3 regions of the Cupriavidus sp. CP313 genome follow, and region 1 is predicted to be linked to each of the others. Evidence: predicted binding sites of a transcription regulator. Region 1 holds the regulator's gene; each other region holds the start of a gene.

What was found. Region 1 encodes FliA, which starts transcription of late flagellar genes. Its sites were predicted from a motif close to CTAAAGTTTNNNNNNNNNNNGCCGNTA; they were not measured.
Region 2: the regulator FliA is predicted to act here: its motif matches at 4,764-4,790, upstream of ACW4E8_RS01950 (FliC/FljB family flagellin).
Region 3: the regulator FliA is predicted to act here: its motif matches at 2,933-2,959, upstream of ACW4E8_RS36640 (DUF342 domain-containing protein).

Annotation. Positions count from the first base shown of each region.
Region 1 is NZ_JBSVZB010000031.1:5,394-12,594, forward strand. It holds gene flhF (flagellar biosynthesis protein FlhF) at 1-1,395, shown strand, start outside; gene ACW4E8_RS31635 (MinD/ParA family ATP-binding protein) at 1,407-2,201, shown strand; gene ACW4E8_RS31640 (RNA polymerase sigma factor FliA) at 2,299-3,015, shown strand; gene ACW4E8_RS31645 (flagellar protein FlhE) at 3,054-3,452, shown strand; gene ACW4E8_RS31650 (flagellar protein FlgN) at 3,521-3,982, opposite strand; gene flgM (flagellar biosynthesis anti-sigma factor FlgM) at 3,988-4,296, opposite strand; gene flgA (flagellar basal body P-ring formation chaperone FlgA) at 4,458-5,261, opposite strand; gene flgB (flagellar basal body rod protein FlgB) at 5,507-5,914, shown strand; gene flgC (flagellar basal body rod protein FlgC) at 5,926-6,333, shown strand; gene flgD (flagellar hook assembly protein FlgD) at 6,389-7,060, shown strand; gene flgE (flagellar hook protein FlgE) at 7,129-7,201, shown strand, end outside.
Region 2 is NZ_JBSVZB010000001.1:433,638-440,838, forward strand. It holds gene ku (non-homologous end joining protein Ku) at 170-1,189, shown strand; gene ACW4E8_RS01930 (BON domain-containing protein) at 1,402-1,842, opposite strand; gene ACW4E8_RS01935 (hypothetical protein) at 2,131-2,391, opposite strand; gene ACW4E8_RS01940 (oxygenase MpaB family protein) at 2,627-3,583, shown strand; gene ACW4E8_RS01945 (RNA chaperone Hfq) at 4,336-4,662, shown strand; gene ACW4E8_RS01950 (FliC/FljB family flagellin) at 4,888-6,195, shown strand; gene ACW4E8_RS01955 (flagellar protein FlaG) at 6,351-6,710, shown strand; gene fliD (flagellar filament capping protein FliD) at 6,744-7,201, shown strand, end outside.
Region 3 is NZ_JBSVZB010000044.1:31,217-38,417, reverse strand. It holds gene ACW4E8_RS36650 (CapA family protein) at 1-779, shown strand, start outside; gene ACW4E8_RS36645 (hypothetical protein) at 841-996, opposite strand; gene ACW4E8_RS36640 (DUF342 domain-containing protein) at 1,252-2,865, opposite strand; gene ACW4E8_RS36635 (class I SAM-dependent methyltransferase) at 3,079-3,921, shown strand; gene ACW4E8_RS36630 (DUF1415 domain-containing protein) at 3,922-4,497, opposite strand; gene ACW4E8_RS36625 (TIGR03862 family flavoprotein) at 4,589-5,854, shown strand; gene ACW4E8_RS36620 (NAD(P)/FAD-dependent oxidoreductase) at 5,851-7,201, opposite strand, start outside.

The DNA of each region.
Region 1 (7,201 bases):
GGCATCGACGGCTGCATCATCAGCAAGCTGGATGAAGCCACCCACCTGGGCTCGGTGCTGGATGTGGTGATCCGCCACCGCCTGCCGGTGTTCTACGCCTCCACCGGCCAGCGGGTGCCCGAGCACCTTGAGTTGGCCAACAGCACTGCGCTGGTGGAGCGCGCCTTCCTGACGCCGCGCCGCGGTTCGGTATTTGCCGATGCGGACGCCGTACGCAGGCGCAGCGCCGGCACCGATGACGAGGCGCCCGCGCGTGGCGGTGCCGACGAGGTGCTGCGCTCGCTGACCGACAGCGCCGACGCGCTGAGCCAGTGCGTGGCAGAACTCAATGGCGCGGGCCTGGGCCTCGACCTGGCCCGCTCGCTGTGGCAACAGCGCAGCGCCGGCGCCCCGGCCCTGCGCGCCATGTCGCAGCAGGTGCGCGAAGCGGCCTGCCGCGACGTGACCCGCCAGTGCGAGCAGTACGTGCTGGCCAGCGCCGCCACGCTGCAAGTGGCCGTGCCCGGCCGCCGCACGCCGCAGCCGATGCAGCACACGCTGTGGCTCGCCGACCGCGACGGCATGCCGCTGGCTGCCACCGTGACCCCGACCGGCCGGGCCGGCCAGCCACTGGGCGAAGCCGAGTCCGATGCCGCCAGCCTGCGCGCCGCCATGAGCGCCGCGCGCAAGGTGGTCAACCTGATTGATGCCGTGCCGTCCGCCGGCACGCTGGCACGCTGGCAGCAGGCCGGCGAGCGCTGGGTGGCCGGTGCGCGCAAGACCGCGCGCGTGGTCAGCGCCGGTGCCGCCTGGAAGCTCGATGCGCTGGCCGACACGCTGACCTTCCACGCCGTCGGCGAGGACACCTTGCGCGAGCGTGACGCCGTGCGCTGGCTGGCCAGCGCCGAAGTGCGCGTGCCGGACAGCCCGGTGCGCGGCAAGGGCACCCCCGAAGGCGGTATCGATGCCTGCCTGGTGGTGGCCCGCCTGGCCGACCGCGCCACCGGCGAGTTGCTCGATACCCGCTACCTGTTGTGCGATCCGGCGCTGGCGCAGGATGCCGCGCAGGTGGCGCGCTGGGCCTTGTGGACCGACGCAGCCGATGCGCGCCTGCGCACGCTGCGCCACGCTATCGACCACTTCGCGCAGGACGCAGAAGCCGGCCACGCTGCCGGCGCCGCGCTGGCCGCACTGCAGCTGGGCCTGTCGGTGCTGCGCCTGGAACACGCGCCGACCGCGGCCGCGCCCGCCTTCCTCGCGCGCCTGGCTGGCCGCACGCTGCGCCAGGGCGTGCCGGTGCCGGGCACGGTGCTCAATGAAGGCATGGGCCGCATGCTGGCATTGCTCGACGTGCTGGAAAACTATCCGGGCCGCGGCACCGCCGTGTCCGCTGAAGCGATGGAGGTCCTGCAGTGAGCGCCCTCGCCATGGACCAGGCCGAGAGCCTGCGCCGGATGCTGGCGCCGCGTACGACGCGCCGTATTGCCGTAGTCGCAAGCGAACGCGGTGCCGGCGCCACCACAGTGGCCCTGGGCTTGTCGCATGCGCTGGCCATGCAGGGAGAACGGGTGCTGCTGGTCGACGAAGACGCCGCCGCGGCGCGCGCCACGCGGTTGTCCGGCGCCAGGCCCGCCGGCACCCTGGCCGATGTCAATGCAGGCCGCCTGTCGCTGGAAGCTGCTGCAGGCACCGGTCCCGGTGGCGTGCTGTCGGTGCTGCCGGCTGGCCGGCATGTGCCGGGCAGCGCCTTGCCGGCTGCTGCCGCGAGCGGTTTTCGCAGCGTGCTGGTGGATGCCGGCGTCGATGCCGAAGGCGCGCTGTCGCCGCTCGCGGGCGGCGCGCACAACGTGCTGATCGTGATGCGGCCCGAGCTGGCGTCGATTACCGCCGCCTACGCCTGCATCAAGCGCCTGCACCACCTGTATGCGTGGCGCCAGTTCCACCTGATCGTCAACATGGCGGCGAGCGAGGCCACGGTGCAGGCGATCCTGCGCAACCTCGCGCGCACGGCCAGCCAGTACCTGGGCGTCGAGGCGTTGTGCGCGGGCTGGTTGCCGTCCGACCCGCTGGTGGCGCGCGGCGTGCAACTGGGGCGCTGCGTGGTCGAGGCGTTTCCGGCGGCGCCGGCCACCACCGCGCTGCGCCGTACCGCCGGCAGCATCGGCGCCTGGCCGCTGCGCGCGGACACGTCCGCTCCCGCGCCCGCAGCCGCAATGGCCTGAGCCTGCCAGCCATGCCATCCAACCGAACCAGACCCTGAGCCAGCCCCCGCCGCACGGTGTGGCGGTCCAGCAATCCAGCATTCACGAGAATTGCACCATGTACACGATCCAGGGAAAGCTCGAACAGGCCGATGTGGTCAAGGCGCACGCACAGCTGGTGCGCCGCATCGCCCTGCAACTGGCCGCCAGGCTGCCTGCCAGCGTGCAGATCGACGACCTGATCCAGGCCGGCATGATCGGCCTGCTGGATGCCGCCAAGCGTTATGAAGACACCCACGGCGCGCGCTTCGAGACCTATGCCAGCCAGCGCATCCGCGGCGCCATGCTTGACGAGGTGCGCGCCAACGACTGGCAGTCGCGCAGCCTGCGCCAGTTCACCCGGCGCATTGAACGCACGCAGCGCGGGCTGGAGCAGAAGCTCGGGCGCGCGCCGGTCGACTCCGAAGTGGCCGAGGCCATGGAGATGGCGCTGGACGAATACCAGTTGCTGCTCAATGAGGTCTATGGCTGCCAGCTGCTGCACTACGAGGATTTCGAGCGCTCCGGCGAAGAAGACTTCCTGGACCGGCACCTTGGCGGCAGCGATGACGGCAACCCGCTGGCCGTGCTGATGGAAAGCGGCATGCGCGAGGCGCTGATCCGCGCCATCGACCGGCTGCCGGAGCGCGAGAAGCTGGTGCTGTCGCTGTGCTATGACCAGGAGCTGAACCTGCGCGAGATTGGCGCGGTGCTCGATGTGACCGAGTCGCGCGTGTGCCAGATCCGCGGCCAGGCGATTACCCGGCTACGCAACCAGTTGCGCGGCTTGCTGTGATGCGGGCGGTGGGCCGCGCCGCGCGCGGCGCTTGCTGGATGCTGGCTGCCGTATCGGCCTGCGCCTGGGCCGCCATCGAGGGCGGCACCCGCCACGCCTGGACCGGATCGGTCAACGGGCCGGCACTCCACGGCCGCGGACAGCGCGCGGTGTCGCCGCCGATCCTGCCCACCGGCGTCTTGCCGCAGTCAGAAGGGGTCATCACCTCGGTGCGCTGGCGCTACAGCTTCGCCAAGACCCCACCCCTGGAACTGCAGGCCTACCTCTGCAATGCCCAGCGCTGCGTGCTGCTGCCGCAGGCGGAAGGCAAGACCGATGCGTTCTTCGGAGATGATGCCACCAAGGGCTTTGTATTCGCGTTCCGGGTGCCGGGGCAGGGGAGCCTGGTGCCGGTGCTGCAGGGGCGCAGCAATGAGGTGGTGGTGGGGTTTAGGTAGGAGTGAATGTTCCGTTCTTTCGTCACTTCTGAATAAGTGACGAAAGAACGGAACATCTGGCGATCGCCTCAACCCGCCGCCAGACTCACCCCACCAGCCCCGGCCGCCGCCTTCCCATCCTTCCCATACAACCCCGCATCCCCGCCACTATGCTGGCGCAGCGCCTGGATGGCTTCGCGGGTGAAATCGAGGTGGGCGTTGACGACAGCGCCGTTCAGGGCGTTGCCGTCGCGCGCGGTGCGGGCGGCGAAGATCAGCTGGCGCCAGGCGTCGGCCACGGCCGGGTCGACCTGGCGGCCGAGCAGCTGGCCCTCGGGGCCGGCGCGCAGGCCAAGCGCGCCCATCTGGGCTTCGCGGGCCTTGAGCTGGCGGGACAGGGCCTGGCCCAGTTCAACCTTGCGCGTCAGCAGTCCGCTCAGGGACTGGAAGTCGCCCCGCCTGAGGGCGTCGCGCTCTTCGGCGAGGAGTTGGCCGAAGGCCTGGATGCCTTCGGTTTCGCGCTGCAGGGACTGGATCAGGCTCTGGTTCATTTCGGCTATCGAGGTTCGGCCTGGCCAAGCTCGCGCAGGGTCGCGAGCAGGCCGTCGGCAATCTTGCCCGGGTCGATCCTGATCCGGCCCTCGGCGATGGCCTGGCGGATCTCTTCGACCTTGGCGGTGTCGATATCGTCGTCCGTGGGCTGCGTCAGGCGGGCGCTGATGTCGCGCACCTGGGCGGCCAGCGGGCTGACGCTCAGGCCGGCGGACGGCGCCGCGGCGCTGGCCGGCGCGGCCTGGGGCCGGGCGGCGGCATCGCCCGCGGGGGCGTCGGCGGGCCGGGACGAGGCGGTGTGGTTGATCTTCACGGGGCGTTCCTTGCTGGTTTCCTATGGCATTACGGTCGCGCCGGCGAATTCTTTAGGGCGCTCGCCCCGATTTCGCCGCGCGGCGGTTTCGGCGGCATTTTCGCATGCCGCTTGCCACGGGTTTCCAGTCTTTTGGCCACGATTAAGGCACTTTCGGCGGGCTACTGCAGCACCACGGTGTCGCCGCTGCGCACCAGCCCGTTGACCACCTGGCCGCTGCGCAGGCGCACCTGCACGGTGTTGCCGGTGGCTGCATCGGCCAGCACCTTGCCTTCGCTGGTGATCTGGAAGGCATCGCCTTCCACGGCCACGGTGACGGTCTGGCCCTGGCGCACGGCGATGGCCTTGCGCAGCAGGTCGGCGCGTATCGGCGAGCCGGCGGCAATACGGTTGGCGGTGACTGCGCCGGCAAGCTGCGCCGGGTCGGTGATCACCGCGCGCGGCAGCGTAGCCAGGTCGCCCTGGCGGACTTCGATATCGGCCTGGCTGACCGGCTCGCCCGGGCCCAGCGCGCGCGCGGCGACGTAGTAATCGGTCAGCACCGACACGCGCGCCTGCATGTAGCGCACCCACGGCCGCTCACCGCCGCAGCGCACGCCGACAGAGACGCGACCCCACGGCGACGTGCCGGCGGGCAGGAACGGGTCGGGCGCAAGGCAATCCGGCGCGCGGCCACCCGAAGGCGGTGCCACCTGCACGCTGACCTTGCCCGGCAGGCCGGCGGTCTGCTGCAGCAGGAAGCGTTCGACGGCAACGCGCGCGGGGTCTTCGGCAAAGGGGCTGGCAGCGGGGTTGGCAGCGGGGTTGCCTGCATAAGCAGCCTGCTGCTGGCCGTGCGCGGCCGGCGCCTGCATGGCGACGGGCATGACCTGCGCCGGCGCAGCACCGGCGGCGGCCGGGCCAAGCAGGCAGGCCGCCAGCAGGGCTTGCGCCAGGCTGCGTGCGTTGCGGCGATTCTGTTTCATCTGGACTTCCCGGCAAGGACGGCACGGCATGCATGGCATGCCTGGCGCACCGCCCCGTGACTGGCTGCGCGCCCCGTTTACATCTGTCATCGGGGTCCCATTGTAGGCAGGCCCTCGCGCGAGGGCGGGCCGAAATGCATGGATTTCCCGTCCTTATTCATCCGATTGGCGTGACAGGTCGCCGCCTAAGATGGCAACCCTGAAGAAGGTCGTTCGCTCCGTTCACGTGAGCAGGGAGATCCCAGATGATTGACAGACTCGACGCGGCACTACGTTTCCAGCAGGAAGCGCTGAGCCTGCGCAACCAGCGGCAGTCGGTGATTGCCTCCAACATCGCGCACGCGGACACGCCCGGCTACAAGGCGCGCGATTTTGATTTCTCCAGCACGCTGGCGCAGAGCGTCGAGCGCGGCCACCGCAATGAAGGCATGTCGCTGTCCACCACCTCGGTGCGCCATCTGCCCGCGCAGGCCCCGGGGCGCGAGGAATTCGACCTGGCCTACCGCATCCCGCTGCAGTCCAGCGTCGACGGCAACACCGTGGAAATGGATACCGAGCGCGTGGCCTTCGCCGACAACGCCGTGCACTTCGAGTCCGGCCTGACGGTGATGAATTCCAAGATCAAGACCATGCTGGCCGCGATCCAGCAGTAGGGAGAGAGCGCATGCCGGCAATGAACATCTTCGACGTCGCGGGCTCGGCCATGGCCGCGCAGTCGCAGCGCATGAACGTGACCGCTTCCAACCTGGCCAATGCCGACAGCGTGGTCAGCCCCGACGGCCAGGCCTATCGCGCCAAGCAGGTCGTGTTCGGCATGGCGCCCACGCCGGGGCAGACGGACATCGGCGGCGTGCAGGTGCGAGGCGTGTCGGAAGACCCGTCGCCGCCGCGCATGGTGCACAACCCCACGCACCCCATGGCCAATGCCCAGGGCTACGTGGTGATGCCCAACGTCAACCCGGTGGAAGAGATGGTCAACATGATCTCGGCCTCGCGCTCCTACCAGGCCAACGTGGAAGTGCTCAACACCGCCAAGAACATGATGCTCAAGACGCTGACGATCGGCCAGTGACAAGCCCCGGCCTGTATCGGCAACGCCTCCACCAGCACGCAGACAACGAACCGACATGACAACCACCTCCGCGGTAGGCAGCAACAGCAACACCCAGGGCATCAACGACGCCCTCAAGAGCGGCAGCGCCAGCGCGTCCGAGCTGCAGAACAACTTCCTGACCATGCTCGTCACGCAGATGAACAACCAGGACCCGCTCAACCCGATGGACAACGCGCAGCTGACCTCGCAGCTGGCGCAGATCAGCACGGTCAGCGGCATGCAGACCATGAACGCCACGCTGTCGCAGTTGCTGTCGCAGGTCAGCGCCAGCCGCGCCATGGACTCCGCGGCGCTGATCGGCCATACCGTGATGGTGCCGGGCAAGCAGGTGTCAGTGGAAGGCGGCGTGCCGGGCAAGTTTGGCCTGGACCTGCCGTCGACCGCGGATGCGGTCACCGTCGACGTGCTCGACAAGGACGGCAACGTGGTGCGCACCATCGACATGAAGGGGCAGACCGCGGGCGTGCACAACGTCGCATGGGACGGCAAGAACAACGCCGGCGCGGCCGTGGCCGACGGCGACTACACCTTCAAGGTGACCGCCACTGCCAACGGCACCTCGGTGCAGCCGGTGGCGCTGGTCTACGGCAAGGTCCAGAGCATCAGCGGCGACGCCAGCGGCGTGCTGGTGGACCTGGGCGACGGACAGACCGCGAACGTCGACGACGTGCGCCGCATTCTCTAAAACGCAGGTGCCGGCAGCGCACAGGCGCCGGCCGGCTTCAACGACAGGCTAGTCAAAAGGAAGCAATCATGGGTTTCGGTCAAGGGGTAAGCGGCCTGAACGCCGCCGCGTCCAATCTGGACGTGATTGGCAACAACATCG
Region 2 (7,201 bases), on a different contig from region 1:
GAAGCTCCGTGCATACCACGCCCGACCCCGACATCCCGCAGCGCAAGCCTGAAACCCCGCCGCCGGAACCTCCGCCGGGTCCACCCGAACCGGTGGCAGACCCGCCTCCAGGCGATCTGCCGCCACCGCCGCCGCAACGTGCCCGTGCGGCTGGCAAAGGAGCCGTCACGTGTCACGCATCATCTGGAAAGGCGCCATAACCTTTGGCCTGGTCAATATCCCGGTGGTATTGCGGCCCGCGTCGCGCAGCCAGACGCTGGACCTGGACCTGCTGGACGTGCGCGACATGGCGCCGGTGGGCTACCAGCGCATCAACAAGAGCACCGGCAAGCCGGTCGACAAGGAACATATCGTCAAGGGCTACCAGTACGCCAAGGACGAATACGTGCTGCTGAACGAGGAAGACTTCCGCCAGGCCAACGTCGAGGCCACGCAGACGGTGGATATCGTCAGCTTTGTCGACGCGCAGAGCATCCCGCCGTACTACTTCGATACGCCCTACCACCTCGAGCCCGACAAGCGCGGCGAGCGCGGCTACGCGCTGCTGCATGAAACCATGCGCCGCACCGGGCGTGCCGCGCTGGCGCTGGTGGTGCTGCGCGCCCGCCAGCACCTGGCCGCGATGCTGGTGCACGGCGACGCGCTGGTGCTCAACACCATGCGCTTTGCCGACGAGGTGCTGCCCATCTCCGAACTGAGCCTGCCCAAGGCAGCCACCGGCAAACCCAGCGGCGCGCACGCGCGCGAGATCGAGATGGCCACCAAGCTGGTCAACGACATGAGCGAAGACTGGAAGCCGGAACAGTACCGCGACACCTATCGTGACGACCTGATGGCGCGCATCGAAGAGAGGATCGACTCCGGCAAGACCCACCAGCTGACCCCGCCTGCGGAAGAGGAAGAAGCGCCGCGCCAGGGCGCCAAGGTCATCGACATGGTGGCGCTGCTGCGCCAGAGCCTGGGCCAGCGCGGCAAGGAAGACAAGGAAGACACCGCGCCCGCGCGCCGCAAGGCCCCTGCGCGGCATGCCGCCGCCAGGAAACAGCCCGCTGCAAAGCGGGCTGCGACCCCGCCTGCCAAGCGCGCCAGCACTGCCACCAAGACCAAGCGTGCACCGGCCAAGCGCGAGTCGCATGCGCCGGCCGCGCGCAAGAGTGCAAGTACTACGCGCAGGAAGCAGGCGGCTTAGGCAGGCACTGCGGTTCCAGAGGGTGCGGTTCGCAAATGATGTCAGCCAAATCCCGCTTGTGGTCTCCCTCTCCCGCTTGCGGGAGAGGGCCGGGGAGAGGGCCGGAGTCTCAACGAAGTCATGCCTGCTGTATGCCAGAGCCTGCCCTCTCCCCCGGCCCCTCTCCCGCGCGCGGGAGTGGGGAGCAAACCCTCAGCATCGGACAAGCCCGCTTACCGCGACGACACCTTCAGGTTGTCATTGACCGACGTCACGCCCTCGACGCTGCGGATCGCGTCCAGCGCCATGTCGTGCTGCTGCTGGCTCGGCACCGTGCCGCTCACGTCGACCGTGCCCTGCTGGGTCTTCACATGAATGCCGGTGGACTTGAGATCCTTGGTCGTGAGCAGCTTGGTCTTGATCCTGGTGGTGATGGCGCCGTCCTCGACGGCCCGCTTGGTCTTGTCGGCGGTCATGTCCGGGGCGGCGCCCCGGTCAGGGTCGGCACGGCCGGGCATGCCCGGTGCGGAATTGACGGGTGCCACAGGGGTATTGTCCGCCGCAACCAGGATCAGGCCGCTCTTGTCGAGCGCCAGCGCGCTGCCCGCCGCGGCCAACGCCGCAGCAACACAGGCCATCCGCACAGTGCGCGCGGGGATTCGGGAAAAACGCATGGCTGCCTCCTGTTTCGGGTCACCAGCGCATCCGTTGCCGTGCCTTGCCAGGCACGCGGAACCACTGGTAAGCCATTTTTCAGCAAGCTCCATACCTGCCGGCCAGGCCGCGCCAGGCGTCCGCGACGGGGCCCAGGGTGTGTAAATCGGGCCGCCCGTTGTAAAAGCGCCCGCCGCACGGTGTGCTGCATCGCCCGATACAGGCCGTTGCTGGCGGCACCCAGGTCCTTCCATGCTTGGCATGGCGATTGCGGTACAGGGAACGCGGCAGTTCGCCGCGCCAAGGAGCTAGCAATGGGACAGCAGCAACAGCCGGGTCAATCGCAGTCGGGCCAGAAGCCGCAGGAACAGAAGCAGCAGGAACAGTCTGGCCAACGCGGCAGCCAGCAACAGCCGGGACAACAACAAGGCGGCGGTCAGATGGGTAACCAGGACCGCAAGCAGGACCAACAACAGCAGCAGGACCGCGGCAGCTCGCAACCGGGCCAGCAGAGTGGCCAACGCAGCGGCCAGCAAAGCGGCCAGGGCGGGCAACAGGGTGGCCAGCAAGGCGGACAACGCCAGCCATAAGCAGCGACAGCTACGACAACAGGCAGCTTTCCGGGTATGTGCGGCAGCAACATGCGGTGCGGCCGCAGGGGCATACGCCGGAGATTGACAGGCCGGGACTCCCGCAAGGGGGCTCCGGCCCTTTTTGCGGCAACCGCGCCGGCATGACCCCGCGCACATCGTCCCGCATCCCGTGTATGCTGCCACTGACTTCCCCATCCAGGCACTACCGGCCTTGTCCAGCTTTACCGACCCTGCCGCCGGCCGCTCTGCGCAGCCAAGACGCGGCCCGCTGAACCATCTCTCCACCAGGCTGCGTGTGCGCGCCGGCGCGCACGTGCGCGCGCTGACCCGCAGCAATTCCGGCCTGACCCTCGACTACGACAACCCGCCGGGCGATCCCGGCCTGTTCGGGCCCGAGGCGGTCTGCTGGCGCGTGCATGCCGACTTTCCGGCGATGCTCGCGGGCGGCGTCAGCGCGCTGCTGCTGCAGACGCTGCATCCGCTGGCACTGGCCGGGGTCTGGGACCACTCCAGCTTTCGCACCGACATGCAGGGGCGCCTGGGGCGCACCGCGCAGTTCATCGCCGGCACCACCTACGGCAGCCGTGCCGATGCCATGGCGCTGATCGGGCGCGTACGGCGCATCCATGCCGGCGTGGTCGGCGTGGCCCCGGACGGGCGGCACTATGCGGCCTCCGACCCGGCGTTGCTGACGTGGGTGCACGTGGCCGAGGTCTCGAGCTTCCTGGCTGGCTACCTGCGCTATGTCGGTCCACTGAGCGGCGCCGAGCAGGATCGCTACTACGACGAGGTTGCGCGCATCGCCCAGATGCTGGGCGCGGCCGACGTGCCGCGCTCGCGTGCCGAAGTCACGGCCTACCTGGAGGCCATGCGGCCTGCGCTGCTGGCCAGCGAACGCACCAGCGAAGTGGTGCGGCTGGTGCGGAAGATACCGGTGGCCAACCCGCTGCTGCAGCCGGCGGTGCGCATCATGGCCGACGCGGGCATCGCACTGCTGCCGCCGTGGGCACGGCACCAGCTCGACCTGGACGGCCCTTCGATACGGCGCCCGGCCGCACTCGCGGGCATGCATGTGCTGGCACCGGCGCTTCGCTGGGTGCTGGGCGCCGGCCTGGCAGCGCGCGCACGGCGGCGCGTGGCCCGCGGCACCGCCACGACGGCCGGCTGAGGGCCGCGCGGCTATCGGCGTTCAGCGGATGATTCTTGAATGGAAATGAGAATTGACGGCAAAAACCCTCGCATTTCGGAGGATTGCGCGGTGCGAAAGTGGCGTTAAATCTGCCTCGGCATTCCGAACGGCCGGTCGGATTTACCAGCCGCACCAGCCACAGCGCCACAGAGCGCGATTCAAACGACGCAGGCAAAAAAAGAAGCCTACGCGCGGGGTGCTCGTAGGCTTTCCAGGACTGCTCGAGCCGAAAAGCTCTTACCAAGAATATAAACGCGCTTACATGAGGTGTAAATCCCGTTTCTATCAGGGCATTCCCTCATGACGATATGAGATCGTTTGCGCACTTTTGATGATTTTTGGCCCTGACGCTACATCAGGGCATTTTTTCGCATGGGCTGGCAATTTCCTCGCGAGCCCGGTTCACACCGGGCCTGCCGGCTCGCCGCCCTGGCCGCAGTATGCGGCAGCGCACAATCGGCTACAATATCACAGCCTCGAGAGCAACAATTTTTATAGAGCAAAGCCTCTATTCCAGGAACGGCGTGCGGTTCGTCAACGCTGGTAAAAAACTTTGTTACTCTCAGCCCCGAAGTATTCCCCTTCTCTTCTGGCAGCGCCAACCGTCGGCACCTGCGCCGTTACCGAGAGCGGATGTTTCTCCTGCCGCCCTGGCCGTGGCGCACCCCAAGCCGCCGGCCAATGGACTGTTATTTGCCGCCAGAACCCTTGCGGGCTCTTCCGGAGTCGTTGTGAAGAAGAAGGAAACCCGGCCCAAGTCACCGAGCCGAAAGCAACTGCAGCACCAGCAATTTGCTGCATACAGCACCAGCCAGGCGCCTGTGATCGTCCACCTGTCCAACGGCGCGCGACTGCAGGGCCTCGTCCTGGCGTCAGACGACTACGTGGTGCTGCTTGGCCGGCAGCCGGACGACATCCGGCCCACGGTGGTCTACAAGCGGGCCATCTGCCTGGTCACGCTGGCCAATGCGCCGGACGCGCCGGTGGTGGCACCGGATCCGGCCCCGGAGCCGGACTTCCTGCCGATCTACATCCCCCGCACCCACAAGCGCCGCTAGGCCAACGCCCGCCCCACACGCCTTCCCGCCCCGCAGCCCCCTGCCGCGCGGCGCCTCCGCCCGCCCTGCCGGCACCCCGCGAAACTATCGCGGAGATCACTCTAAACCTTTGTCTTGCCCGGTCGATAACCCAAGCAACGGAGGCAATCTACGCCCTGCAAAGCAGGCCGCCAACGTTACGGCACTAGCCGGAATGCCCAAAACTTTGCATATAGGAGTCGTACCATGGCGCAAGTCATTAACACCAATTCGTTGTCTCTGATGACTCAGAACAACATGAACACGTCGCAATCGTCGCTGAACACGGCGATCCAGCGCCTGTCGTCGGGCCTGCGCATCAACAGCGCCAAGGACGACGCCGCTGGTCAGGCGATTGCGAACCGCTTTACCTCGAACATCCGCGGCCTGACGCAAGCCCAGCGCAATGCCAACGACGGCATCTCGCTGGCGCAAACGACGGAAGGCGCGCTGACCGAAGTCAACAACAACCTGCAACGTATTCGTGAACTGTCGGTCCAGGCGGCCACGGGTTCGAACTCGTCGTCCGACCTGAAGTCGATTCAGGATGAAATCAACCAGCGCCTGTCTGAAATCGACCGTACGTCGCAACAAACCGACTTCAACGGCGTCAAGGTTCTGGCCGGCAGCAACAAGCTGTCCGTCCAGGTTGGCGCCAACGACGGCGAAACCATCTCCATCGATCTGAAGCAGATCGACAGGACCACGCTGGGCCTGAGCGGCTTCTCGGTGGCCAAGAACTCGCTGGACGTCGGCCCGAAGATCACCACGATCAACGCTGCCGCTGGTACCGGTTCGTTCAACGTGAGCTTCGCTGCAGGCGACGTCACCAAGATCAACGCCGCAACCGGCAAGACCTTCGCCGCAGCGGACCTCGAACTGCACGAAGTCAAGACGGCTGCCGGCGCGAACTCCGGCCAGTTCGTCGTGAAGGCTGGTGACGACTACTTTGCAGCTTCGGTCGATCGTGCCACCGGCGCCGTGAAGCTCAACGAAGCCGATGTTGCGTTCGACGACACCGCCAATGGCATCAGCGCCGCCGTCACGCTGCAAGACCAACTGGTGCGCGTTGCCAACAATGCTGCAGGCGCTGCCACGGGCTACGTCACCGTGCAGGGCAAGAGCTACGTCGCTGCCGGCACCCTGGCCGACGGCGGTGCCGCCGGCACCCTCAACGTGGCCGTTGGCACGATCTCCCTGAGCGGCGCCACCCCCACGGCTGAATTCACGGGCGTTCCCACGGGCAACGCGCTGAAGAAGATCGACGCCGCGCTGAAGCAAGTTGACGACCTGCGCAGCTCGCTGGGTGCCGTCCAGAACCGCTTTGACTCCGTCATCTCGAACCTGGGCACCACCGTGACCAACCTGTCCTCGTCGCGCTCGCGCATCCAGGACGCTGACTACGCAACGGAAGTGTCGAACATGACCCGCGCGAACATCCTGCAACAGGCTGGTACGTCGGTCCTGGCGCAAGCCAACCAGACCACCCAAGGCGTGCTGTCGCTGCTGCGTTAATCGCGTCGGCGAAAGGCGCAAGAAGGCTGGGCCGCAAGGCCCGGCCTTTTTGCCCGAGGAGCATTTCGCAGGCAGCCCGACTGCCTGCAAAGCGTTTCTCCTGGAACTGAACCCTGCCAACCCGGACGGAGTATTCGATGGCGCCTCCCCCGACAGTGAACCCAATTTCCGTGCGGATGCCAGCCGAAGGCCTGGCCGGCGCCGTGCCGTCTGGCGGCGCCGCCGCCATGGGCAGCCACGCTGCGCAGCGGCAGGATCGCGCCGAGGCTCGTGAGCACGCAGAAGCCACCAAGGGATTGGACCCAAGCGCCGCCATCGGCGAACTAGTCGATGCACTCAAGACCACCACCATCGGCCTGCGCTTCGAGATCGACGAGACCACGCACCGCGTCATCACCAAGGTGATCGACAAGGAAACTGGCGACCTGATCCGGCAGATGCCCACCGAAGAGGTGCTGCGCATTGCCCGCGCCATCGACAAGCTGCAGGGGTTGTTCATCAACCACGCGGCCTGAGCCCTGAATATCAGTTGAAGACGAGACAATAATATGGCAACGATCTCCTCCATCGGCATCGGTTCCAACCTGAACCTGAGCGACCTGCTGGACCAGCTGCAGAAGGCCGAGCAGGCACCGCTTGACGCCATCAATGCGCAGGCCAAGAGCTACCAGACCAAGTTGTCGGCCTACAGTCAGGTGCAGAGCGTGCTGGATGCCTACCAGGGCGCGGCGAAGAAGCTGTCCGATGCTGCCACCTTCGGCGCCGTAAAAGCCAGCGTCGGCACCACGGACGTGATGACCGTCACCACCGCTGCCAACGCAGTGCCTGGCAGCTACAGCATTACTGTCAACACGCTGGCCACCGCGCAGTCGCTGGTGAGCAGCAACGTTGCCGACCAGAAGGCCGCGATCGGTGGCGGCGAGCTCGTGTTCGACTTTGGCGAAGCGCTGGCCACCGGTGGCGCTGCCACTAGCACCAAGAAGGTCACCATCCCCGCGGATTCTTC
Region 3 (7,201 bases), on a different contig from region 1:
TGCAGGCCGCCGGCATCGACTGCGCGGTGCTGGCCAACAACCATGTGATGGACTGGGGCCGCGCGGGCCTGACTGATACGGTGGCAGCGCTCGACGGGGCGCATATCGCACATGCCGGTGCCGGCCCCGACGAGGCGAGCGCGGCGCAAGCCGCACTGCTGCCACTGCCCGGCGGCGGCCGCGTGGTGGTGCTGGCCCTCGCCATGGAAAATGCCGGCACCCCCGCAGCCTGGCGCGCCAGCGCCGGGCATTCCGGCGTGAACCTGCTGGAAGACTGGTCCGTTACATCGCGCGAACGCATTGCCGCACAGGTGCGCAAGCTCAGGCGTGCCGGCGACGTCGTGGTGGTATCGATCCACTGGGGCCCGAACTGGGGCTACCATATCGACCCCGCGCAACGCGCCTTCGCCCGCGGGCTGGTGGAAAGCGGCGAAATCGACATCGTGCACGGGCATTCCTCGCATCATCCGCTCGGTATTGAGCTGCATGCCGGCAAGCCGATCCTGTATGGCTGCGGCGATTTCATCAACGACTACGAAGGCATCGGTGGCTACGACGCTTACCGGCCGGACCTGGCGCTGATGGCCTTCGTCAGCTTCGATGCCGGCGGCAGCGCCGACCTGCGGCTGGTGCCATTGCGGCGCAGCCATTTCCGGCTGGCCTATGCGCGCGAAGTGGATATGGCGTGGCTGCAGGCCATGTTTGAAGACGAGGGACGGGCACTCGGCACCCGGGTGGAGCGCAGCGGATTGCATGAACTGCGATTGTGGGCGGTATGAGCCTCAGCTCATGACAAAGCCCGCCGTTGCGGCGGGCTGCCCGAATGCCAATCGCCAGGCGTCAGTGGCGATGGATCATGTGGTCAAACCATGTGCGCACCGACTGCTCCTGCTGCTGCAGCAGCGTCGGGTTCTTTTCCCGCAACGTCCAGATGACAATTGCGGCACACGCAACAAGGGCGATAAGGACCAGCGCGGTAATCAAGGTGGCGGCCATAGCAACCTCCTTTGGATAATGGTTGCACCTACAGTGTAGTTCGCCTGGCAGCCGTCACAGAAAGCAGAAAGGCCAGCCTTGATGGCTGGCCTTCCGGTTATTCCAGTGCCACGTGAGTTGGTTCCGTGTAACGCTTCCACAGAGTGCTGATCCGCTTCTTCATTCACTGCCCGACTCTAGCTCTCTCGCCCATCCTGCGGCACCCCAGGACATAACTGCAGCATAGTACAAATCCCCGCGGATAACAGCGCGCGCTCAGCTGACGGTGATGCGGTCGTCGACCAGGCGGATCTGGCCGCCAGGCTTGTCTTCCATCACTTTGAGCACGCGGCTGCCCACCTGCAGCGTGACGCCGCCATGGATGCGGCGCGCGGCGTCGATCACGGCATCGGCGGCCGGCTGCATCTGCTGCCCCAGCTCGGTCAGGCGTGCCTCCAGCTCGAACAGGTCACGCGACAGCTTGAACAGTGTCGCGCGCGCCTTTTCGCGCAGGTCGCCCACGGCCTTCTCGGGATGCTTGGCAAAGAAATCCACCAGCTGTTTGACCTTGTTCTGCTCTTCCAGCATGCGGCGGCGCTCGGCTTCCAGCGCGGCGCGCTGTGCGTCGGCAAAAGGATTCAGGCCGACCTGGATGCTGGTGGCCGTGCCGGCCGGTGCGCCCAGCACCGCGGCGCGCACCGCCAGCAAGGCACGGCTGCGGCCGCCGCTGATGCTGCCCTGCGCGCCAGTGCCGCCCACCACGATGCGCTCGCCGGCAGCAACATCGCTCTGCCGGATGCCGCTTTCGACGTTGACCTCGGTGCCGGCCTCGACCACGGCATTCTCGATAAAGCGCGCCTTCACCGCGCCCTTGCAGCGCACGCTGGCGCGGCTGATGCCGCCTTCGGCGCGGCCGGTGTCAGCCTTGCCGATGATGCCGCCCTTGACGATGACATTGCCGCCAGCCTCGACGTTGGCGGCTTCGATGGTGCCCTCGACCACCACGTCGCCGCTGACGTTGACCGACATGCCGGTGCGGATGTCGCCCGACACGCGCAGCGTGCCGTCGAACGCCACGTTGCCTGAGTGCAGGTCGACCGATTCCACCTGCACCACGGGGCTGACCGAGATGCCGTGCACGCCAACCACCGGCGATCCGGCGATCACCGCGCGCAGCAGCTCCGGATCGTCGGCATCGGCGGCAGCGCCGGTCAGGCCTTCGGCAAAGGGCGGATCATCGACCGGATCGGCGGCGACGGGCTTGCCGAATACGTCGACGCCATCATTGCCACGCACCGCCGGGACGCGCCGCATCAGCGGCGTGCCGGGGCTGACCAGCAGCAGGTTGCCCAGGTCGCGCAGGTCGACCTTGCCGGCCTCGTCGTCAGGCTGCGCTGGCTTGCGCGGCTCGAGCAGGTTGATGAAGCGCGCCGGCTCACCCTGGCGCGGCGCGACGCCGGCGGCAATGGTGCGCAGCTCGCAGCTGCCTTCGGCCAGCGCGGCGTCCAGTGCCAGGGTCTGGATCGGTGCCACCACGCCGCGCTCCGCCACGGCGCGGCGGATGTCCTCCGCGCTTACCGGGCGGCCGCCTTCGGCTGGCAGCAGCGTGAGCCGCACGGCCAGGCCGTCGGCGGTGATGTCGAGCTCGAACGCGCCGTCAATCAGCGTGCCGATGGTGGCATCGATCTCATGCCCGGCCCGCTGGCATTGCGCCAGGAACTGCGCCACCGCGCGCGCATCCAGCCGCGCGCCGGCCCAGCCCAGGCTGTCCAGGCATTGGCGCAGGCTGGCCTGGTCCGGCGGCAGCCTGCCTGGCTGCGGCGCGTAGCGTGCATGCACCTGCTCGCCTGGCTCGGCAAGTTCCAGGCGCAAACCCGATTCATGCGTCATGCGTCCCCTGAATCGTCTTGCGGCGACGCGGCGGGTGCCGGCGCTCCGCTTGTTATCGATTCTTATCCAACGGCAGGAGCGCTGAGAACTTTAGCGCACAGCACGCCCCGACGGCGTCATCGCCACTCGCCTTCAGGGGAGCCCGCCGGAGTTTTCGGTAAACTGTCGGCATTCCGGGGCGCGCCGCGCCCCGCAGCCTGTGCAGTCCCCCTCATGTCAAATACCCACGAAATCCGCCCCGGCCAGTCCATCGAACTGCTCAAGGAACTCCATATCCTGACGCGCGACGGCAAGATGAACCAGGACAGCCGGCGCAAGCTCAAGCAGGTCTACCACCTGTTCCAGTTCATCGAACCGCTGCTGCAGGAGGTCAAGACCGAGCGCGGCCATGTCACGCTGGTGGACCACGGCGCCGGCAAGTCATACCTGGGCTTCATCCTCTACGACCTGTTCTTCAAGGCGCTGCAGGACGACTCACACATCTTCGGCATCGAAACCCGTGAAGAACTGGTGAAGACCTCGCAGGCGCTGGCTGCGCGGCTGGGTTTTCCTGGGATGTCGTTCCTGAACCTGTCGGTGGCGGATTCGATCACGTCGCCGCAGCTGCCGCCCACCGTCGATGTCGTCACCGCGCTGCATGCGTGCAATACCGCGACCGACGACGCGATCCGCTTTGCGCTGGCCAAAGAGGCCCGCCATATCGTGCTGGTGCCCTGCTGCCAGGCCGAGGTGGCCAGCGTGCTGCGCAAGCACAAGGGCAAGCTGCTGGCGGGCAATCCGCTGACGGAGATCTGGCGCCACCCGCTGCATACGCGCGAATTCGGCAGCCAGGTGACCAATGTGCTGCGCTGCCTGCAGCTGGAGGCGCATGGCTACCAGGTCAGCGTGACCGAGCTGGTGGGCTGGGAACACTCGATGAAGAACGAGCTGATCATCGCGCAGTACAAGGACCTGCCGCGCCGCCGCCCGGCCGAGCGGCTGGAAGAGGTGCTGGAAAGACTGGGGCTGGAAGAGATGCGCGAGCGCTTCTTCGCCGCGCCGGCGGCGGCAGCGTAATCACGCTTCCCCGGGCTCGCCCTCGCCCGCCATCCAGCGCTGCCAGCCGTCGTGGCCCAGGCGGCGCATGGTGGCCTGGTTGCGCTCGTAGATGTCCGCCGCATCCGGGAACGCCGCCGCCGCGCGGGCGATGGAATCCTCGCGCAGCAGGTGCAGGATCGGATACGGCGCGCGGTTGGTGTAGTTCTCGATATCGTCCGGCTCGGTCCCGGCAAACTGGTACTGCGGATGGAAGCTGGCGATCTGCAGCGTGCCTTCCAGCCCGAGGCTGCCGAGCAGGCGCTCGGCAAAATACAGCAGGTCGTTGAAGTCGAGGAAGTCCGCCACGGCATCGGGCAGGATCAGCAGCGTGGTGTCGACCTGCGCCGGGTCGGCATCGGCCAGCAGGCACAGTTCGCGCTCCAGGTCGTCCATCACGTCCGGCGCCTCGGTGACGGTGCTGACCACGTAGCGCACCTGCTCCTTCACATACACACTCTTGGCGAACGGGCACAGGTTGAGCCCGATCACGGCCCGTTCCAGCCAGTGGCGGGTGGCGGCGACGACGGTGTCTGCGGAGTGAGTGGCGGAGGTCATGATGGCAAGGCGCGGCAAACCGTCATTCTAGCGCTGCCGCAGGCTCTATAATCCGCGGCGGAAACACCCCCCGCCCCTGCCGAGCCTCCTGATGCCCTCTTCCGCCACTTCCTCCCCTTCCCAAGCCAGCCTCGACGTTGCCGTCATCGGCGGCGGTCCGGCCGGCCTGATGGCGGCCGAAGTGCTGGCGGCGCAGGGGGCCAGCGTGGCCGTCTATGACGCGATGCCGTCGGTCGGGCGCAAGTTCCTGATGGCCGGCAAGGGCGGCATGAACCTGACCCATGCAGAGCCGGAGCCGGCCTTCCTTGGCCGCTACGGCAACCGCATGGCGCAGATCGCGCCGATGCTGGCGGGCTTCGGCCCGCAGGCCCTGCGCGACTGGGTGCACGGGCTTGGCATCGAGACTTTCGTCGGCAGTTCCGGCCGCGTCTTCCCGACCGACATGAAGGCCGCGCCGATGCTGCGCGCGTGGCTGCACCGCCTGCGAGAGTCCGGCGTGCAGTTCCATATGCGTCACCGCTGGCTGGGCTGGGACGATGACGCGCAGCACGCGCTGCGCTTTGCCACGCCGCACGGTGAAACGGTCGTGCAGGCGCGCGCGGTGGTGCTGGCGCTGGGCGGTGCCAGCTGGGGAAGGCTGGGATCAGATGGTGCGTGGGTGCCGCGGCTGGCCGAGCGCGGCGTCGAGATTGCGCCGCTGCGGCCCGCCAACTGCGGTTTCGATGTGGCGTGGAGCGAAGCGTTTGCGGCGCGCTTTGCCGGCGAGCCGGTCAAGCCGGCAGCCATCGCCCTGACCGGCCGCGATGAACACGCGCACTACCGCCAGGGCGAGTTCGTCATCAGCGCGACCGGCATCGAAGGCAGCCTGGTCTATGCGCTGTCAGCGCCGATCCGCGACCGCATCGAAGCCGATGGCGACGCCACCATCCACCTTGACCTGTTGCCGGCGCACAGCGCCGAACACGTCAGCGCGCAGGTAACGCATCCGCGCGGCGCGCGCTCGCTGTCGAGCCACCTGCAAAGCCGGCTTGGCCTCACCGGCGTCAAGGCCGGACTGCTGCGCGAATGCCTGTCCAAGGAAGCGATGCACGATGCCGACACGCTGGCGGCATCGATCAAGGCGCTGCCGCTGCGGCTGCTGCGCCCGCGGCCCATCGACGAAGTCATCAGCAGCGCCGGCGGCGTGCGCTTCGAAGCGATGGATGAAGGGTTGATGCTGCGCGCGCTGCCGGGCGTGTTCTGCGCGGGCGAGATGCTGGACTGGGAAGCGCCCACCGGCGGCTACCTGCTGACGGCGTGCTTTGCCAGCGGGCGCACCGCGGCGCTTGGGGCCGCGGCTTACCTGCAGCAGGCTTAGGCGGCCTTGCCGCCGACGATGCTGAGCGCCACCGCCTCGGCCACTTCGATGCCGTCGATCGCCGCGGAGTAGATGCCGCCGGCATAGCCCGCGCCTTCGCCTGCCGGGTACAGGCCCTTCACATTGATGCTCTGGTAGTCATCGTTGTTGCGGCGGATGCGCAGCGGCGACGAGGTGCGCGTTTCCACACCGGTCAGCACGGCATCATGCAGGGCAAAGCCGGGCAGCTTCTTGTCGATCTCGGGAATGCCCTCGCGGATCGCCTCGATCACGTAGTCAGGCAGCGACGTGCTCAGGTCGGTCGGCGTCACGCCGGGCTTGTACGAGGGCTCCACCGAGCCCAGCGCGGTCGACGGCCGGCCGGCGATGAAATCGCCTACCAGCTGGCCCGGCGCGCAGTAGTTGCTACCGCCCAGCTCGAACGCGCGCTCTTCCCACTTGCGCTGGAATTCGATGCCGGCGAGCGGACCGCCGGGATAGTCCTCCGGCGTGATGCCGACCACGATGCCGGCATTGGCGTTGCGCTCGGCGCGCTTGTACTGGCTCATGCCGTTGGTCACCACGCGGCCCGGCTCGGAAGCAGCCGCCACCACCGTGCCGCCCGGGCACATGCAGAAGCTGTACACCGAACGGCCGTTGCTACAGTGATGCACCACCTTGTAGTCGGCCGCGCCCAGCAGCTTGTTGCCCGCGAACTTGCCGAAGCGGCTGCGGTTGATCAGCCCCTGCGGATGCTCGATGCGGAAGCCCAGCGAGAACGGCTTGGCCTCCATGAACACGCCGCGCTCATGCAGCATCTCGAAGGTGTCGCGCGCGCTGTGGCCCACCGCCATGATGACGTGGTCGGCTTCCAGGTATTCGCCGGTGGACAGCTTCAGGCCGCGCACCTGGCCGCCGTCGATGTCGATATCGTCCACGCGCGTCTCGAAGCGGATCTCGCCACCCAGCTCGGTGATCTCGGCGCGCATCTTCTCGACCATGCTCACGAGTCGGAAGGTGCCGATATGCGGGCGTGCCTTGTACAGGATGTCTTCCGGCGCGCCGGCGCGCACGAACTCGTTGAGCACCTTGCGGCCATAGTGCTTCGGGTCCTTGATCTGGCTGTACAGCTTGCCGTCCGAGAACGTGCCCGCGCCGCCTTCGCCGAACTGCACGTTGGACTCGGGGTTGAGCACGCTCTTGCGCCACAGGCCGAAGGTGTCCCTGGTGCGCTCGCGCACTGCCTTGCCGCGCTCCAGGATGATGGGGCGGAAGCCCGACTGCGCCAGGATCAGCCCGGCCAGCAAGCCGCACGGGCCCATGCCGATCACCACCGGGCGCGGATGCGTGCTGCCTGCCTGCGCGCGC